Ferrimicrobium sp.: one gene and its partner. The protein of the gene in region 2 binds, or shares a complex with, the protein of the main gene of each other region. Links are inferred from orthologs where the notes say so. Each region holds a gene or a part of one and is shown on either strand. Other genes may lie near its edges.

What was found.
Region 1: the proteins of dnaB (region 2) and dnaG are in contact, whole or in part, in a crystal structure (PDB 2R6A), measured with the Geobacillus stearothermophilus proteins. The link is inferred for Ferrimicrobium sp. from one-to-one orthologs. Residues at the interface, in WP_033016901.1 of Geobacillus stearothermophilus: Ser13, Glu15, Ala16, Gln18, Glu91, Leu92, Asp94, Ala95, Val96, Pro97, Thr98, Ala99, Ala100, Asn101, Tyr104, Tyr105, Ile108; in WP_049624496.1 of Geobacillus stearothermophilus: Lys456, Leu457, Leu458, Pro459, Ala460, Asn463, Ala464, Leu467, Leu535, Leu536, Ile537, Ala538, Gln544, Glu545, Asp548, Tyr549, His552.

What each region holds. Positions count from the first base shown.
Region 1 is NZ_DAHXOI010000010.1:80,880-90,940, reverse strand. The notes cover bases 852-3,804. They hold dnaG (DNA primase), read right to left. Parts: upstream 3,276-3,804; coding sequence 1,428-3,275; downstream 852-1,427. Other genes in these bases: ppdK (pyruvate, phosphate dikinase), read right to left, coding at 3,306-3,804; M7Q83_RS08470 (sigma-70 family RNA polymerase sigma factor), read right to left, coding at 852-1,322. Also shown: more of M7Q83_RS08470, read right to left, coding at 264-851; more of ppdK, read right to left, coding at 3,805-5,936; M7Q83_RS08455 (glycine--tRNA ligase), read right to left, coding at 6,097-7,431; DNA repair protein RecO, read right to left, coding at 7,477-8,226; M7Q83_RS08445 (hypothetical protein), read right to left, coding at 8,223-8,405; uppS (polyprenyl diphosphate synthase), read right to left, coding at 8,402-9,130; M7Q83_RS08435 (FABP family protein), read right to left, coding at 9,127-9,609. UniProt on the Escherichia coli protein: RNA polymerase that catalyzes the synthesis of short RNA molecules used as primers for DNA polymerase during DNA replication.
Region 2 is NZ_DAHXOI010000023.1:9,133-19,205, reverse strand. What follows is about bases 4,128-7,092. They hold dnaB (replicative DNA helicase), read right to left. Parts: upstream 6,510-7,092; coding sequence 4,746-6,509; downstream 4,128-4,745. Other genes in these bases: rplI (50S ribosomal protein L9), read right to left, coding at 6,522-6,971; M7Q83_RS11615 (hypothetical protein), read left to right, coding at 4,128-4,689. Also shown: M7Q83_RS11640 ((Fe-S)-binding protein), read left to right, coding at 1-818; M7Q83_RS11635 (hypothetical protein), read right to left, coding at 815-1,492; M7Q83_RS11630 (cation:proton antiporter), read left to right, coding at 1,594-2,667; M7Q83_RS11625 (hypothetical protein), read right to left, coding at 2,656-3,363; M7Q83_RS11620 (hypothetical protein), read right to left, coding at 3,360-3,791; more of M7Q83_RS11615, read left to right, coding at 3,994-4,127; ssb (single-stranded DNA-binding protein), read right to left, coding at 7,387-7,851; rpsF (30S ribosomal protein S6), read right to left, coding at 7,873-8,208; M7Q83_RS11585 (DUF5318 family protein), read right to left, coding at 8,399-8,791; M7Q83_RS11580 (hypothetical protein), read left to right, coding at 8,962-10,073. UniProt on the Escherichia coli protein: The main replicative DNA helicase, it participates in initiation and elongation during chromosome replication. Travels ahead of the DNA replisome, separating dsDNA into templates for DNA synthesis.

The DNA of each region.
Region 1 (10,061 bases), on a different replicon or contig from region 2:
GGCCCTGTTGGGTTTTTCTGCCAGTCCATTGAGTTGACACATGCCCTGACCTGGTGGGCCCGGTGGGATTCGAACCCACGACCAAGGGATTATGAGTCCCCTGCTCTAACCGCTGAGCTACGGGCCCCGAGCTCCGGGGGAGAGACTCGAACTCTCAACCACACGGTTAACAGCCGCGTGCTCTGCCGATTGAGCTACCCCGGAATAGACTACACAATCTAGCAGGCCAATCCAGGCAACCGGCCATGGCGCGCGCCAACGTCCTAACCGTCGCGGAGGACCTCCTTGAGAGCTTGCGTCGACTCATTACGGCGCAGCCGAGAGATCGCGCGTGCCTCCACTTGGCGGACCCTCTCTCTCGAGACGCCAAAGCGATCCGACGCTTGCTCAATAGAGTGCGGCTCCTCTCCGTTGAGTCCGAAACGATACACGAGGATCGCTCGTTCTCGTTCCTCAAGCTGATCGAGGACAAGTTGCACGATTCGCCCAAGATCCTGAGATGTGACGGTCTCCTCAATCGGCGGACTTGACCGATCCGGTACCGCATCACCCAGCACAGCCTCCGAACCGCTATCAGTCGTGGGACTCGCCTCAAGCGATAATACCGATTGTGCGTACATCAGAATTTCCTCAACTCTGAAGAGTTCGAGACCACAAGCATCGGCGACCTCCTCAAGTCGCGGCTCACGACCAAATTTCTGCTGCAGGTCGAGCCGAATCTGCTGAATCCGCTGAAAATCCTGTTGCAGGGATCGCGGCAAACTAATCTCATTGCGGAACTCCCCTATCGCTTGTGAGATGGCTTGTCGTATCCACCAGGTGGCATAGGTCGAGAAACGAAATCCCTTACGGCCGTCATAGAGTTCCACTGCTCGCATCAGACCGATATTGCCCTCTTGGATAAGATCCTCAAGCGGCACGGCCCCTCCGTGCATACGTCGTGCGATGGAGGCGACAAGACGCAAGTTCGATGAGACAAACCGCTCCTTAGCAGCGGCCAAGACCCGTTCTTCCTCGCGGGTGCGCTGATCACGACCTTGGAGCTCTTGCACAATGGCGCTTAACTGAACCTCCTCGTCTCGTGAGAGCAATGCTGCACCCGACAACGAGGCCAAGAAGTCGTCGGCCTCCTTGATCGTGAAACCCGCCCTAATAACCTGCATAGACTCCCTCGCAGCCGCTTGACTATCGCGTCTCCCCTTCGCCGAGGTACGCCTGCTGCTCACCGACTTCGGCGTCGTCGACACAACAGCATCATCATCATCGGTGGTCCCGCTTGCTGGAGCTCGTGATAGAGTGGCATCAGCATCCACGACGCTCATCGGAGGATCCAACTTTTCAGTACTCACCTCGTCAACTACTGGGAATGTCTCCACCGACTTGGACCTGCCAGAAGGTGTCGCTGTTTTCTTATGACCGTCTGTCACCTAGTAATCCTCGAGAACTGGGCGCCTGTTCAGAGGGTTGGCTGAAAGATCTATCTCCACTTCCCCACCGACATGTGAACGCATGGAGACCAACCAATTGATTAGCTCGCCACAAGGCTCCATCCTGGTTCGGTCCCCCTGAAGCTCCTCGATCAAAAGTCGCACCCTCGGGACCTCCGCAATCAACGCGGTCAACTCTCTTGCTGAGACCCGTAAAGAACGCGTCAACTTCGCAAGTTCGAGCTTGGATTCTCGTAGCACGAGTGTGGCTATCACATCAGCACTGTTGTCACTCTCCGGCTGTTCGCTAGCCAGCCGAAAAAAGAGCTGCAGCATCGTCTCGGATGCTACCTCTCCTAGCCGCTGTTGCACCTCCCATAGCGAAGTGGTACCATGAATTGCCTTCACGATCCGTCGGTGTGTGGGGTCACGGAAGAGCTCAGCGACGACAATTCCGTCCAGCCCCGCAGGGTCGTGGACCAAGAGCCGAAGCGCCTCAATCGCAGGTCGGTCCAGCACTACTGCTTCTCCAGCCTGCTCGTCGACGACTCGAGAACGTGCCCCTTTTGGCAGCTGTACCATCAGCTCGTTGACAGAGAAGCCTGTTCGATCAGCGATCAGAGCCACGTACTCTCCACGAATCAGGTGGTTGGGATGCCGCTCAATCATCGCGATCGCCTGCTTCGCCACACGTGAACGATCCTCGGTGGAGCCGAGATCCCCGCTTCCCAACAGACGCTCAAGTCGAAAACGGGTGATCGGGACAGCGCGACGAAGGGACTCCTCCACCAGGCCCGGATCCTTCACCGCTGCATCGGCCGGATCGAGATTATCCGGAAGCGTGACCACGTCAAAGACCACACCACGACTCTCCTCCTCACCCCAGAGACGCTCGGCAGCGTTCTGTCCAGCGGCATCTGCATCAAAAAAGAGGGTGATGCGACGCGCAAAACGTCGCAAGACATCGAGATGCTCCTCCGAGAAGGCGGTGCCACAGGTTGCCACCACATTGGAAATCCCGATCTGATCGAGCGCGATAACATCGGTGTAGCCCTCACAGACAATCACCACACCCTTCTCCACGATTGCGGAACGCGCTCGGTCCAAGTTATAAAGGGTGCGCCGCTTACGATAGACCGGTGATTCCGATGAGTTCTTGTACTTCGCCGCCTTGCCATCGAGTCGTTCCAACTCCTCAGGAAGAATCCGCCCACCAAAGGCGACTACCCGGCCGGTCGTATCTCTGATGGGAAAAACAATCCGGCCATGCATGTGATCGACGAGCGTGCCCTGCTGGTCACGGTAACCGAAACCACCTTCCTCCCAATCACCCAACTCGATACCAAGACGCGCGAAGGGCAGTTGCACCCGCATGGGAGAGAGCCCAATCCCAAAGGCACGAATGGACTCCGGAGAGATCCCGCGCTTATCGAGATAGGCACGAGCTGCCTCGCCACGAAGCGGATCACCAAGCTGTGCCTGATACCACTGCGCGAGTCGCTCATACCCGTCATAGAGTCGGGTTTTGACGTTACGATCCGTCGGCGTACTCGTCGCCTGCTCGATCGTCACATGTGCACGATCTGCAAGGTACTCGAGCGCATCGACAAAATCGATCCCTTGGGTCTCCCGGACAAAGGTGATGGCATCACCTTTGGCATGGCAACCAAAACAGTAATAGACGCCGTCCTCGCCGTTGACCGAGAAGGAACCCGATCGTTCTTGGTGGAAGGGACACAATCCTACGTAGCGGCGACCGACACGCTTGAGCGCCACCGAAGCACCGATGAGGGTAACGATATCGGTAGCATCCAGGACACGCCGAATATCAAGCTCAGAGTAGCCCACTCTACGAGCTCCTTCCTCACGTACTTCCTTCTATAGGCTAGCACCCTCGCGGATCAGTGACTGAGCAACAGCAAGGCGCGCAATCGGCACCCGATACGGGGAACAACTCACATAGTCGAGCCCGATCTTGACAAAACTGGCAATTGAATCAGGATCACCACCGTGCTCGCCGCAGACACCTAGCTTGATATCAGGCCTCGTCGATCGTCCCCGCTTCGCTGCGATGTTGACAAGCTCAATGACCCCTTCGGCGTCGACCACCTTAAAGGGGTTAGAGGGAAGCAATCCCTGGGCAAGATAGATCGGCATCAACTTACCCTCCACGTCATCCCTAGAGAAACCATAGGTCAACTGCGTGAGATCATTGGTGCCAAACGAGAAGAACTCAGCGATCTCAGCGATCTCCATCGCCAAAAGTGCCGCCCGTGGTGTCTCGATCATCGTTCCAAAGAGCACATCGAGCCCGTCATCAGCACCGAGTTCTGCCAGCGCCACCTCCACCCACGCGTGGGCATAGGCTAGTTCTGCCTTGGAGATCGTCAAGGGGATCATCACCTCGACGTGTGGCTCACCACCTGAGCGCTTCAGGTCCATTGCCGCCTCGAGCAGTGCGCGCACCTGCATCGTGTACAGCCCTGGCTTGAGTACCCCCAGGCGCACACCTCGCACACCCAGCATAGGGTTGAACTCTCGCCATGTCTTGGCTGCCTCTAGAAGTTTTGCATCCTCCTCGGTCAACGTCTGATTGCTCTCCTTGATAAGGAGCGCATCGATATCTGGCAAGAACTCATGGAGTGGCGGATCAAGGAGTCGCACCGTTACCGGCAGACCATCCATGGCACGCAAAATTTGGAGGAAGTCCTCCCGTTGGGCCACGCGAAGTTCTTCAAGCGCCCGCTCCTCATCAGCCGGGGTGTCTGCCAAGATCATTCGACGAACGATGGGCAATCGGTCCTCAGCAAGAAACATGTGTTCAGTGCGACAAAGACCAATACCCTTGGCACCAAAGCGGCGAGCTACCTCAGCATCGGGGCCCGAATCCGCATTCGCCCGTACGCTCATATGGCCAGCAGAGAGCTGGTCAGCCCACTCGAGGAGGAGCTCGAGCTCCTGCGGTGGCTCAGCTGCCTCAAGTGGCAGTCGTCCAAGCGTTACCGTCCCCGTTGAACCATCGATCGAGATCTCATCTCCTTCGTGCAGCTCAACGTCCTCAATCTTTGCAAAGCCATTTTCGAAGATCAGTTGATCGGCACCCACGACAGCAGGTTTTCCCCAACCTCGAGCAACCACGGCGGCGTGCGAAACCAAACCTCCACGGCTCGTCAGGATGCCATTAGCGGCCAACATGCCGTGGACGTCATCAGGCGAGGTCTCCTTGCGTACCAAGATGACCTCCTCACCCCGTTCGTGGGCACGCACTGCATCATCAGAGGTAAAGTACACCTTCCCCACTGCCGCTCCGGGAGAGGCTCCAAGACCAGTCGTGAGGACCTCGAACTTCGTGGTCGCGAACTGTGGGTGTAACATCTGGTCAAGATGATCAGGAGAGATGCGCAACAGCGCTTCCTCACGGGTCAGCTTGATCCCGGTATCGCTCGTCATGGCCACCGCCATACGCAAAGCCGCGATACCGGTTCGCTTGCCGACTCGTGTCTGTAGCATCCAAAGCTTGCCCTGTTCGACGGTGAACTCCACGTCACACATATCTCGATAGTGCAACTCAAGGCGTTCGAAGATATCCATGAGCTCATGGAACACCTCAGGGAAATGGGTCTCCAACTCTGCGAGCGGTTCAGTTATGCGGACACCGGCGACAACGTCCTCTCCCTGGGCATTCACTAAAAAGTCGCCATAAACGCCTTGTTCTCCAGTTGCGGGGTCGCGGGTGAAGCCGACACCCGTTCCGGAGTTATCATCCCGATTACCAAAGACCATCGCTTGGACATTGACCGCCGTTCCAAGACGATGGTCGATACCCTCCCGTTCACGATAGGCGATCGCTCGCGGTCCGTTCCACGAACCAAAAACCGCCTCAATGGCGCCTCGAATCTGCACCTTTGGATCCTGAGGGAATGGGCTTCCGGTCTCCTGAGCAACAATCTCCTTATAGGCGCCAACCAGGTACCGGAGCAGCTCCGCTGGAATCTCACCATCGGAGTCGACCCCCGATAACTCCTTGGCGGCATCAAGCAATCGATCAAACTCGTCCGATTCAATACCTTGCACAATTCGGGCATACATCGCGATAAAACGGCGATAGGAGTCGTAGGCGAACCGAGGATCGTTGGTCAGTGCTGCCAAACCCTCCACGGAGACATCATTGAGCCCAAGGTTTAGCACCGTATCCATCATCCCTGGCATGGAGAACTGCGCTCCCGATCGCACCGACACTAGCAGCGGATCGCCTGGATCACCGAGACGCTTGCCCATTAGCTCCTCGAGTTCGGCCAGTGCGCGGTCAACTTCGACCGTCAGTCCGTCTGGCCAACCCTCGTCGATATACGCACGACACGCGTCAGTCGAGATGGTAAAGCCATGCGGTACTGGAAGTTTCAGCACCGAGGTCATCTCCGCCAAATTGGCACCCTTACCTCCAAGCAAGTGCTTGAGATTCATCGGTGCTACCTCATGGGGATAATCGAATGAGAACACAAACTGCACGGTCGTCTCCTTACCATCTGCCTGCCCTGGAAGCGCGACGATCGGGCTGTTCTCCCTCCGCCTGATCGCTCCAGTCTGTCCCTGCCCGCTTGTGGCGGTTTCTTACCTGTCAGCGACGTTGCCGAGGTATGCCAAGAGTATAGCCAGATACCCCGACCACCTAACCAAAGGGTGTGGCGACAGGGCGAGCCGTGGAGTCCAGCCGTTCCTGAAGATAGCGCGTAACCTCAGTCATTGGAATACGCACTTGCTCAGTCGTATCACGATCTCGTACCGTCACCGCCTTGTCATCGAGGGTATCGAAATCAACGGTGACACAGAATGGCGTACCGATCTCATCCTGTCGGCGATAGCGACGTCCAATCGACTGGGTCACATCAAAATCACAACTGAACGCACTAGCTAAGCTCGCGAAGACTGCATCTGCTGCCCCCTGGAGTTCAGGCTTTCGTGACAATGGCAACACCGCAACCGTATACGGAGCAAGGAAGGGCGACAAGCGCAAGACGGTACGTTCCTCGCCGCCTACCTCGTCTCGGTCGAAGGCTGAGAGCAAGAAGGCCATCATCGCTCGCGTCACCCCTCCGGCGGGTTCGATGACGTTGGGCAGATAGCGCTCATTGGTCTGCGGGTCGAAGTAGGTCATATCCGTGCCAGAATGCGTCGCATGGGCGTTGAGATCGTAGCTTCCACGATTCGCAATCCCCTCAAGTTCGCCAAAGCCCCACGGAAACCGATACTCAATGTCGACGGTGCCCTTCGAGTAGTGAGAAAGCTCATCGGGATCATGTGGTCGTAAGCGCAGCTCGTCTGCTGGAATCCCAAGGGTACGGTACCATTCGTAACGCTCTGTGGTCCAATACTGGAAGTATCGGTCAGCGAGTTCCGGCGGGGTAAAGAACTCCATCTCCATCTGATCAAATTCGCGCGTTCGAAAGACAAAGTTGCCGGGAGTGATCTCATTGCGGAATGACTTACCGAGTTGGGCGATCCCAAAAGGTGGCTTGAGCCGAAGCGCTCGCTGCACCAACGGAAAATTCACAAACATTCCTTGCGCGGTCTCGGGCCGTAGGTAGGCTACCGAGGCATCATCGGCGACAGGACCGACAAAGGTCCGAAACATCAGATTAAAGTCACGCGCCTCGGTGAGATCCGTAGATCCACAACTAGGGCATACGCCCTCGATCTGGTCCTCTCTCCACCGTGAACCGCACGTGCGACAATCGACAAGTGGATCCGTGAAACCCGCTAAGTGCCCCGAAGCCTCCCAGATCTTTGGGCTCGATAGTATGGCCGCTTCGATCCCCACCACGTTCGGACGCTGCTGGACCATGAAGTTCCACCACGCTTCGCGGACGTTGCGCAGCATGAGCGCTCCAAGCGGTCCGTAGTCATAGGTCGATCGGAATCCACCATAGATCTCGGCCGAGGGAAAGATAAACCCCCGTTGTTTTGCGAGGCTGACAATGGCTTCCATTCGATCAAGATCAGGCATATCGGGATTGTAGTAGGAGGAGCCTCCCCAACTGGTTATCGAGGCTTAGGAAGGCTGATTTTGGGTGGCCTGGGGCTCGAGCAGGGAGGCTACCACACCGGTGGAACGCAGACCTCTACCTACCACCTCCTTGACCAATCGAATAGCAAACGCTTCAAACTCCCGCCCACCTCGAGCGTCCTTGTCGGTGAGTACCTCACTGACACGATGGGCGAGAATCGATGCCGCCTTCGCCAAGATCTCGGATCCAACAGGTTCCCCACCACAGCCAGAACATCTAGGAGCAGAACTAGCGAAGTCAAAAGCTGCGAAAGAACCAGGGGCACCACAGAGTCCGCACACGGTGAGGTTCGGGGCATAACCCTCGATATCGAGTAGTCGTACCAGCAGCGCACCCAACAAGAATGGGCCAGGTTCATCCCCCATGAGGCGTAGGCCACGGTTCATCAGCTCGTAGATAACCGGATCGGGATGCCGATCAAGGGTGAGACTGTCGATCGCCTCAAGCCACTCCAATGCCGAGCCAAATTGGCTCGGCTCAACCCCGACGCGAGCGAGATGCGCCTGCACGAGTGACGCCTGTTGGATGACGTCCAACTCCCGTCCGCGATAGAGCAGCAGATCGAGCTCGCTGGTCGGCTGGATTAAACCTGAGATACGACTCTTAGCACTCCGCACCCCCTTAGCGACCGCCCGAACCTTACCGTGTTCGCGGGTAAAGAGAGTCACAATTCGATCTGACTCTCCGAGTGGCCAGGTGCGGATCACCACGGCTCGATCTGTGTAGGACTTCATCGATTACGAAAGCGCTGCCGACGCCCGCCAAGCACCAACAGGCCGATCAGCACCACCACGAGAATCATCAAACTCCCAAGTTGTGCCGCGCCACCTCGAATGGCGGCGACCGCCAGAAACAGCAACCCAAGACCGATCAACCATGCCAGAATCCGCGCGATCACATACACTATCTTCATCGACGACGTGGCTCCTTCACTCCCCCGTAACGGCGTGAACGCCCTTGGTAGAGACGCACCGCCTCAAACAGGTGTTCTCGACGAAAGTCAGGCCAATACTCGTCTACAAAGACAAGCTCTGAATAGGCCAACTGCCAGAGCAAAAAGTTCGAGATACGATACTCGCCCGAGGTACGGACCACAAGGTCCGGATCCGGCATCTCCGGCTGGTACAGATAGCTGGCGATGAGAGCATCGTTAACCTGGCTGGGACGATAACCCGCAGCCACAATCGACTGTACCGCATCGACGATCTCCGCTCGCCCACCATAGTTAAAGGCCATCGTCAGGGTGAGCGTCGAGTTCGCTTGGGTGAGCTCCTCCGCCCGATCCATTTCGCGCAGAACCGAGCGTGGCACCCTCCAGTTTCGTCTTCCAATGAAGCGAACCCGCACACCGAGGTCGTTCAACTCGTCCCGCCGTCGACGAAGGAGGCCTCGGTTAAAATTCATTAAGAAACGTACTTCATCACTAGGTCGTCGCCAGTTCTCCGTTGAAAACGCATAGACGGTGAGCCAAGAGATCCCTAGATCAAGCGCGCCATACACCGTATCAAGCAGAGCCTCTTCCCCCGCCGCGTGCCCCTCAGTACGTGGGAGACCAAACTGCTCAGCCCAACGGCCGTTCCCGTCCATCACGCACCCTACATGGACAGGAATCTTGGTCGGATCGATGCCCTCGATCATGGGTCTCGCCGGAGCCGTGATCGTAGATGCTGCTGCATCGGTTGGCCGACCGCCTCCATCCAAAACTCCACGTCCAGCACATCCCCCTCAAGAAGAAAGATCCGTCTCGTGGCCGCAACTGGTTTCGAGGTCGGGGTATGTCCTACCTGAGTCGAGTCCAACGCGAGGCGATAGCCAGCAGCGCGGTCCTCGATCCACCCGGTTAGCACCTCACTGATGCCGGTCGGTTGTGCAACCACAAGCTCTGCTTGGCGTTCTCCCACGAACCGTAGGTAACCGACTTCTGTATGTAATGGTGAGCCATCACTGGCCTTAGTCATCTGTCGATAGGTCAAAAAAGGTCGGCCAAGATCAGCCACCTCGACCGTCTCATGGAAGTCAAAATCAGCGATGGTCGGGTACCAACCCGCTCCCTCGCCGCTCCAACGACCTATCATTGCACTGCGAAACTCCATGGCCCTCCGAAACGTACTCCTCATCGAGCAACGCACTCCCTCATCGAGCTTAGCGCCACCATGCTCTACAGAGGAACTCTTCTCCTTTCCACAACCAAGGCCAGCGACGCCGTCGGCTGGGTCGCCGGGCTACGGGCAATGGCGCCTTCGAGTACTCCGATACCCGATCCTCATGACCCTGGGTCGCCGCCCATCAAACAGCCTCAGCACACAGGGCTGATCGACCTTGCCAGATACGCCAACCTCGCCTTGAGCAAGGAGTTGACAGGACCACGATAGTGATCGATACCGGCGCACCATAGCGTCCGGCGTTGGCGCACTATAGCGTCCGGCGTTGGCGCACTATAGCGATCTACGAAAAACCAAGAGGATGGCAACCCCCTTGGGGCCTCATGGCCGCTCCCGACACATCCTCTCGGTCTCAAGCTGTGGCATTTCAAGCGCTTAGATCGCTAGGGAATCGGTCCTTTGTCCGT
Region 2 (10,073 bases):
GACTAGGAGCCAGTCATCGCGCTGACTGGATGCAGGGTCTCGATTTCGAGGTCCCTGTCGTCGCAGACACCATCGGTGCCGATACCGAGTATCTCTTCTGGGTCGGTTGTGCGGGCGCGCTCGACGAGCGGGCACAACGTGTCACCCGTTCCATTGCCACCCTGCTCCACAACGCAGGCGTGAACTTCGCCGTCCTTGGCCCGCGCGAAAGCTGCACCGGGGATCCCGCCAGACGGATCGGCAACGAGTATCTCTACCAGACCCAAGCGCAGGCCAACATCGAGACGCTCAATAGTGTCGGCGCTCGCAAGGTCATCGTCTCCTGCCCACATTGCTTCAACTCGATCGCCAATGAATACCCGGCACTTGGCGGGAACTACGAGGTCGTTCACCATTCCCAACTGTTGAGCCGCCTCATCGCCGATCAGAGAATTACCCCCACCAAACCAGTTGAGAAGAGCGTTACCTACCACGATCCGTGCTACCTTGGCCGTCACAATCATGTCTACGATGAGCCTCGTTCGGTGCTTGAAGCGATCCCTGGTGTCGAGTCCAAGGAGATGCATCGCTGTCGCGAGAAGGGGTTCTGCTGCGGCGCAGGAGGCGCTCGCATGTGGCTCGAAGAGAATATAGGGAAACGAATCAACCTCGAGCGCACCGATCAGGCCCTTGAGACAGGTGCAGATGTGGTCTCAACAGCCTGTCCATTTTGCATGATCATGCTCGATGATGCCATGAAGGCCCGCCAAGCCGAGGGTACCGCTGACCCGAGCAAGCAGGTCCTAGATGTCGCCCAGATCCTTACGAGTTCGCTTTAGCTCTTGGCCGCACTGGACTTAGCGAGGGGTTTGGTGATCGGGAGGCCATTGACCCCGACCACGTACCAGATTCCCCCCTTGCCTTCTGCGTTGATCTCGCCCGGCTTAGTATCGAGCCGATATCGATAGAGGGGCCGTCCTCCGTAAGAGACCTGTTCCCACGAGTTATTCGCGGTTAGGACACCAAGGTCCGCAGCCAGGATACCCGGCGCCGCCTGTGGAGCACCGTTGGTGAGCTCCGGAGGGAAGGCATCGAGGCAGATCTTAAAACACTTGCTGTCTCGGAACTCATCGCCCAACCTGACGTAGAGGGTATATCCGCTCTCGGTCGTCAGGATCTGCCCATACGCCGTGTTTCTCACACCAATCGTCGCGGGGTACTTTGGATCACCGTTGACGTAGTTATGGTAGCTTACCGGCCCATAGTCCGGGATCGGAAATCCTGCTCCGTCATAGGTCGACGCCGTCTTCGGTACAGTAAGACCACCACCGAGGAGCTTGGCCGTCGCGCTATTACCTGAACTCGATGCACCGGCCGGCCCATTCGTCGGCGGCAGCGACGCCCCAGCAGAAGCCGGCCCGTAATCTCCATTCGAAAAGTGACACGCCGAAAGCACGACCCCGAGCACACCGACCACTGCGACACCGCGCAACAACTTTCCCACAACCAACATGGCTACTAGGCTAAACCGGAGTGGTGGGGAATAAGCCCTCCGCAGTCACGACGGCGGAGTTCAGCACTCAGTAGACACCAAGGGAAAGCGAGTTAGGCCGGGTGACCGAGACGGTGATGATCGTGGTGGTGGGTCTCGTCATTGGCACGATCCCACAGCGCTGGCTTCGCATCCCTGAGCCCATCGTGCTCCTGGTGGTCGGTGCACTCATGCGATCCACACTTGGAGCCAACGCGAATGCGGCGAGCTTGAGCATCGTCGCCTACATCGGTCTCTTCGCACTGCTCTTTGGCGTTGGAGTAGAGCTCGCCGATCTCGGCCACCGCCCGCTCACGCCACGAGGATTGGGCTTAGCCTCAATCGGCGCAACCGTTTTGGGCGCTCTTGGCTTTGCCATGCTGGCTTGGCAGCGATCAGCCGGGTTAGCGGAACTTGCCCTCATCCTGAGCGCGATTCCCACGTCGGCGGGTATCGCGGCACGGCTGCTGCGACCCCATGGAACCGGTGAGGGCAGTGGTTATCCGATCATCATCTCCGCCGCCGTCGCCGACGACTTTTTTGGCATCGCTCTCTTGGTGCTCGCACCACTGTTTGCGGCCGGTGCTACCTTTGGCCTGACCGGTAGCCCAACCATCGCCTTGGCGGCCTCCCTCGTGATTGTGGGTGCCATGCTCCTCATACGGCCAAAGGCGAGTGCCTTGATCTTCACGAAAGTTGTGGTGCTCACCATCGGTGGGGTCATCAGTGGCGTCTCCGCTGCCTTGCTTGGCGTCTTCGATGGTCACGAAATCGCCGCTCACCTTGGGGCACCCGCCAGACGTTGGTTGCCCTTCCTGGAGCGACTACTACCAACCGTGTTCTTCATGGTCGCGGGCTACGACATCCGACTACCGCTGCTCGTTTATGCCAACGTTCTCCTATCCGCAAGCCTGATCCTGGTCGCGCTGCTCATCTCTCGTCTTGCCATTGGCGCCGCTACCCCAGGAGACCTCCACGTACGAATAGCTGTAGGGGCAGGCATGCTCGCCAGGGGCGAGGTCACCATCGCTATGGCCCTCGTCTTCTTGCAGTCAGGCGTCTTGTCCAACACCGACTACGCCATTCTCATGGCCGTCGTCCTCGGCTCGACGCTGCTCTCAGGACTTGCGCTACGACTCAATCGCCTAGGTCGGTGAACCCTTCGAGATCTCGCTCGCAGACGGCTTTTTGATCGCTACCTTCTCGCCAAAGTGGGAGAACTGAACGGTGGAGGTTACTGTTACCTTCGTGCTCGACGAGGTCACCAACTCCGTCTGGTTCACTTGAACAACCTGGCCTTTGTTATTGACATACGCGGTGAAGGTATCGCTCTTGAGGCCAGTTAACGAGGTCGCCATCGACGAAGTGAGCGCCTTCTTATGCGCCTTGAAGTCAGCGGCGGTAAAGACTCCCTGGTAACCGGTGGTCGACTGCCCCAGGACTTTGATACCTGCAACCTTCTTTACGCTCGGCGTGGCGCGCAGCAGCGAAGAGATCGAACCTGGCGATGATGCTGGGAATGGCTCCTTCTGCGCGTACCACTTCTTCTTGAAGTAGACCCACTCGGTCGTGCCGATACGTTCCACTCCAACCTTCTCGCTCTGGCTCTGGCCAGAGAGACTGACTGAACTTGTCAGGTTTGCCGAGGCGAGGTGGGCGTCGTAGTTCTGATCGCCACAACCCTGAAGCTGCGTGCTATCAGCGCCACTCGTGGCCTGGGTGACGAAACAGAAGTGAACCTCCTGGTTCGTTAACGTCGCCGCACCGGCACTCACCGGATTGCTCGTACTGGTCGAGCCGCAGGCTGCGAGTAAAAGTCCCCCTAGAGGGATCGCTAAAAGCAACTTCTTCAAGATATCGATTTCCTTCCCTGGCGGAACGTCAACAACAACGCCGCCAACCCTATTAAGAATGCCAAATAAACCCCGTAGGAGGGCCCATACGCCACCGGAACCTCAGTCGAGTGATACGATCCAGGTCCAATCGTCAGGTACAGCGCAGCCCCACCGAACATCAACGCCGCCCCGATCACCCTCCACGAACCAAGCGATATCCGAGGGGTGTGCCGAGTAAAGAACTCGCCATCTGAGGTGAGCACAAATGCGAGCAACAGCACTCCAAGCGCCGTCAGGAATCCCCAACTATGAAAGCCATCGGTCGTACCAGTGATGCTCAGAATCGCGTACGTATGCCAAGGAAGGAACAGGGTGATCGCGATAGCTACCACGCAGACCGAGAGGACTCGATCCTCAGTTCTCAACCTCTCCCAAATGACTCTCAAGTAGCATCCTCCGGAACGCCAGTCTAGCCGAGGTCGCCACGTTGCCAAGTTATGGCCGCATGGCAGCTCTCATGCTCCCCAGCCGACTCGCTCACCGCGCGTAAATGACACCAGTCGCTTGCTTGTGGTATAGTGGTTGTATAGTACAATTAGATACGGGGGGCGAGGACGTGGGGTTGTAGACCCAAGGACAGGAGGTACGATGAGAGAGCACGCGATCAAAGTTCTGATGGCCGCCTACCTTGCTCTCTTTGGCGCCCTTCTGGTCGATGGCATCATCTTGCCAACTTACGAAGTCAACGTCTACGGCATCAGTTACTACCTCGTTCACCTTGCGACCTTCTTCCCGCTGGCGATCGGCTTCTTGATCTGTATTTGGCTGGTCGTACACCTGGGCAACCACTTGCCTCGCGGGGTCCAACCGTTGGCTACCGTGAGGGCAGCTTTTTTTGCGATTGGGATCCTGATGGCCGGCGTCATGCTCACCCCCTACACCTGGAACACCTTTTTTAATTGGGCGCACATGACCTTTGGGGCTGCCCTCTTCTTGGTCCAGCTCGGCCTTTCCATCTGGATTACGCTGCGCTACGTCCATAGCTGGCTGAACTGGGCAATGATCGTCATCCAGTTTGTCGGTGGTCTCCTAGCGATGTTCTCACTGCCCGACAACGGCATCAACGTCTTGATGCCTGGCGAGGTGCTCTTTCAGTTTGGCTTTGCGATTCTGCTCATCTACTCACTCTCCGAGCTGTTGACCGGTTCTGCGTTCGGAGATGGACAGGCCCCAAGCACCACGCTGCGCCCTGCCATAGCGAGGACGACGAGTGAACGCCAGCACCGCATCGGCCAAGACCGTATCAACCAAGACCGTATCGGCCAGCACCAGGCCTGCAACTGATCAACCGGCGCGCATCACACAGTCCCGCAGCGTAGTCCATAGCGCCACCGGGTCGCCTATCCTTGCGCGATATCGGCGAAAAGCGCCCAGTTCTCCATAAAGGCGAGATGTACCGTTCCCACAGGGCCGCTGCGGTGCTTTGCGATGATAATCTCAGCGACACCACGGTCAGGGCTGTCCGGACGATACGCCTCATCTCGATAGATAAACATGACGATATCCGCGTCCTGCTCCAGCGAGTTATGCACGAGTGCACCGTTCGCGTAGAAACAGTGACTCTCGAGCACCTCGATATCAAAGACCAACTCCGGCGGTAACGGTGCAAGAGCAACGATCACCTTCGTTATCGTGGCCGCTCGCTCATCGAGAGCGATCACCCGATCGCCGACTTTCAGCGCCTTGACACGCACAAATCCTTGCGGGGTCGCGAGAGGATGATTGGTGGTGGCATCGAGGTGGGTGCCGTCATCGAACTCAATCCGGACCAGTGGTTTGACCCCAGTGGCAACCACTCGTTTGGCAACCGAATGCAACGGTTCGGCCCCTGGCGTCGCGGACAACAGCCCAAACTGCTGGGTGCCTTTGGCCCACAGCATCCCAATTGTCTCCGTGGTGCCGTCGTCTAGCTGAACGTGCGTATCCCAAGCCAGACAACCTGACTCCCGCAGATCGGCCAACAACGGCCGCTTATCCGAACGACTCTCCAAGTTACGAGAGAGCTGAGAGAGCGCAATCACCGGCACATCGAGCTCTCGAGCGAGAAGCTTAAGCCCTCGCGAGATCTCGGAGACCTCAACCTGACGTGACTCCACGTTCTTTCTGGACGACATGAGCTGGAGGTAGTCGATCATCACCAGTGAGAGCCCCTCATTAGCCTTCAGTCGACGCGATCGCGCGCGGATATCCAACACGGTGATATTGGGATCATCATCGATAAAGATCTTGCGCTCCGCCAAACGGCCCGCAGCGTGCGAGATACGGTCCCACTCACGCTCGACGAGGCGCCCGCTACGGATCTTCATCGAGTCGACTCTCGCTTCTCCCGCCAGCAGACGTTGGCCGATCTCGATGCGACTCATCTCGAGTGAGAAGATCAGCACCGGGTCCTCCGAGTTCTCCGCCACCTTCGAGGCCATCGATAGCGCAAAAGAGGTCTTTCCCATACCAGGGCGAGCACCTACGATGATCAGGTTCGACCGATGGAGCCCGGAGAGCTTCTCATCGAGATCCCTAAAGCCTGTGGAAGCCGTCTTGGTCTGGTTCCCACCTTGGGCGTAAAGCTCCTCAAGCTCTTCGAGCGCCTCCCACAGGACATCGCGGATGACCACCGCATTGTCGGTATTATTCCCTTTGGCGACATCAAAGATGCGTGCCTCTGCGTAGTCTACAATCTCCTGGACATCGTTAGGTGAGGCATAGGCCTGCTCAGCGATCTCGGTGGCCGCAGCGATGAGCCGTCGCAGGAGCGAGTAGTCACGCACAATCTGGGCGTAGCGTGCCGCGCTCGCAATGGCTGGCGTCGAGGCCTGTAGCAGCAACAGCTTCTCCGTCCCGCCTACCTGTTCGAGCACCCCTGAACGCTTGAGCTGATCCGAGACAGAGACCACATCGGTTGGATCCCCAGCGGTGTAGAGCTGCCATAGTGCAGCGAAGATATGATGCAGCGAAGGCTGAAAAAAATCATCTTCTTTGACAAGTTCGACCGCTTCGCTAATCGCATCACGCGAGAGCAGCATCGCCCCAACGAGCGAGTCCTCAGCCTCTACGCTATGTGGCGGTACCCGAGTCTCACTAATCGCTCTCGACTCACGCGCCGCCATGGAATGCTTCGTCTATGATTCGGCGATGACTTCGACGTTGATCGCCACTTCGACCTCAGGATGCAGCCGGATCGGAACGGAGAAGGTCCCCGTCGTCTTGATTGGCTCCGACATATTGACCTGATGACGATCGATGCTGACACCCGAGAGTTCCGTCACCTTCTCAGCGATCTCGCCGGTCGTGACGGACCCAAAAAGCTTACCATCTCGTGAGGATCGCTTCGCAACACTGATCTCGAGGGCTACCAGCTGCGACGCCAGCTCTGATGCAGCCTCAAGTTCGCGCTGATGCTTCTCGGCGGAGGCTTTGCGCATCGATTCTGCCTGTTGTGCTACCTTTGGTGTGGCCACCAGGGCCAACCCTTTGGGGAGCAGATAGTTGCGGGCGTACCCATCAGCGACCCTGACATGATCACCTCGTCGGCCGAGACCGGTGATTGGTTGACGGAGAATGAGCTCCATGCCTACTCCTCCTCCTCTTGCGACTCGTCCTCTTGGGTGTCATCATCAACATCGACAACGTCATCGACATCCTCATTACGGACACGACGGTCAGTGTTGCGGCCGCGGCCACCGCCGCCAGCACCGCGCTCCCGGTCGTTGGTCGGTCGGGCAAGATATGGTAATAAGGCCAATTCGCGCGCCACCTTGATGGCATTGGCCACCTCGGCCTGGTGCTGCGTACAGTTGCCGGTGACTCGACGCGCGCGAATCTTAGCGCGATCGCTGATGTAGCGACGGAGTAACTCCACGTCCTTATAGTCGATCCATTCAGTCTTGCTCAGACAAAAACTACATGGCTTTTTCTTAAATTTCTTGAGCGCATCAGCGGACTCCTTGCGGACCGGCCGCTTCTTCGTCGCGTTCTTACCCATTTTTAAAACGGCTCCTCATCGTAGTTAAAACTTCCAATCGACGGCTCAGGCACACTCGCTTGTGCCACGTTACGGCCACCACCGTCGCCAGCGCCTCCGGTACGCCGATCTGCCTTGGTCACCTGGGCGGTCGCCCACCGAAGCGAAGGACCAACCTCATCGGCTATGACCTGTATCTTGGATCGCTTGTCACCATCGGGGGTCTCCCATGTCCGCTGTTCAAGGCGGCCAGTGACAACGGCACGAGATCCCTTTTCGAGACTCTCGGCCACATTCTCAGCGAGTTCACGCCAGCAAACTACCTCAAAAAAGGAGGTGGACTCCTCCCAATCCTGCGTTTGCTGATTCATCCGACGCCGGTTGACGGCGATGGAAAATGTGGTCTGAGCCAAACCCTGCGACGTGAAACGAAGTTCTGGCTCCTTGGTGAGATTGCCAATCAAGGTAACAGTATTTCCGGCGGACATATTTTCTCCTGTCCTCGTGTCTTAGCGCGCTGCTCCTTTGAGGAGCGGCGCCTTTCCTGACTCTATCGCACGCTCGGGAAGGCGAACGATCTTGAAGCGGAGGACCTCATCAGCAATAGAGAGAACTCGATCGAGTTCCGTCACCGTCGCCGGTTCAGCTTGAAACCGGTGGAATGAATAGAATCCCTCAAGATGGTGAGCGATGGGATAGATGAGGGTCCGACGTCCCCACGTCGCCTTCTCGCCAATCGACCCACCAGCGGTCGTGATAATCGACTCGACTCGTTCAGTCACGCCATCACGAACCGCCTCCTCAAGCGAGGAGTCAGTAATCAGGGCTAGCTCATATGTTCTCAAAGGTACCTCCTATGGACCAGGCTCTTCACCAGGACTCCTCTGTCAGATGACAACACTGCCAAGTGACCACACCACCAAAGGATGGTGCAAGGAGCAGGAAAGCAATACAACGACCCCTACAACAGGAATCGATCGAAGACAGACTAGTGGTTCAGGTTCGGCTGCACTGCACCCTTGGCGCGCCGCTCGCCTATTTGGTTCGCTTGAACCTTCGTTCGATGAGGAAGTTCCAACGACAGGCCATACAGACCTCAACAATGCATACGTTAAGGTCGCTCACGCCGAGCATCGAGGAGTCGCTGAGCAGGCCACCCACCACTTGGCCACTGGCCGGCAGCCCTTTACCAAAGCCGTACGCAACGTGACGCAGTGCCTCTTGATCACAGACCGGACACGCGTCGCGCAAGACAACGCCAAAGCTCGCAGCAGCATCAAGAAGTTGTCTATCGGCATCACACACGTCAACACGACCAAGGCTCCCTCGTCGCAGATCGCCAAGGACACGTGCGCGCAGGAGCCGCAGATCCAGTGACGGACCATCGAAGCTTGACCGGCGAGACCTCTGTGGGTCGGCTTCTCCCATGGATCCACCATACCCCGATGGGCCCAACTCTAGTCATACGAATGAGGACAAGTCTTAACCTCGGTACCCACCAGGCGCACATCGCGGTAACGCTAGCCCATTGACCCGACGCTCACCAACAACCAGGAGACACCAATCGTATCGTTGGGCATGCTAGCCTTGGCACCCAAATGCATGCGTCTTTCCTGCAACGACACCGGACGGTTCTGCTCACAATGCTCGCCTTGGGCGCTCTTGCCCTCACCATCGGCACCGTCTTCGAGTTTCGCTTGCACGCGACGCTCCCACCGCTGAAGATCTCACTCAACCCGCCAACCATGCTGGTGGCAGCGGGCACTCAGCCCGAGTTCCACTGGCCAACCCAAGGGCAGGCCGCCGTGGCCATCCCTTCGCTGGCCGCGAATGCTCTCGCGTCAACCCCCAATCAACATCCGGTGCCCATTGCGAGCCTGGCAAAGTTGATGACCGCCTATCTCGTCTTAGAGCGCTATCCACTGGCCATCGGTTCGCAAGGACCGACCCTCACCATGACCTCCGCGGACGAGCAACAATACTACGATGACGTCGCCGAGGACCAGTCTTCGGTCGAGGTGACCGCCGGGGAACAGCTGAGCGAATATCAGCTGCTACAGGCGCTCCTCACACGTTCAGCCAACAACGTCGCCCAACTGCTCGCATCCTGGGTCGCTGGCTCTCAACGCTCCTTTGTGGCACAGATGAACCAAACCGCGACTCGCTTGGACCTCACCAACACCCACTTTGCTGACGCGAGTGGCTTCAACCCGGCAACCAAAGCCACCGCCCAAGCCGTCGCAACCATCGCCGCGATGGACATGCGCAACGCCGTCTTCGATCAGATCGTCGACGAGCATACGGTCACGCTGCCACTGGTTGGCACCCTGACCAACATTGTCGCCCGAATTGGCACAGCCAACGTGGTTGGCATCAAGTCGGGCTACACCATTTGGTCTGGCGGCTGTGCCGCTATCGCCACCGAGGAGCAGTCCCCCTCCGGCTCCTTCCCGGCGATCGCCGTCGTCCTCAACCAACAGGGGCCGGCCTCACTCCATCATGCAGCAAGCATCGCTGAGCAACTCGCAGATGAGGTTGGGGCGGGCGTTGTCCACATTGACGGGGTGAGGGCTCACCAACGGATTGGTTCCCTTCGCATTCCTTGGCTAGGGCGCGTGGGATCGTCCGTCGACCTCACCCTCACCCGCTCACTCAAAGTAGCCCTGTGGCCTGGGCAAGCGATCACCTATCATGCCCATCTCACCAGCGC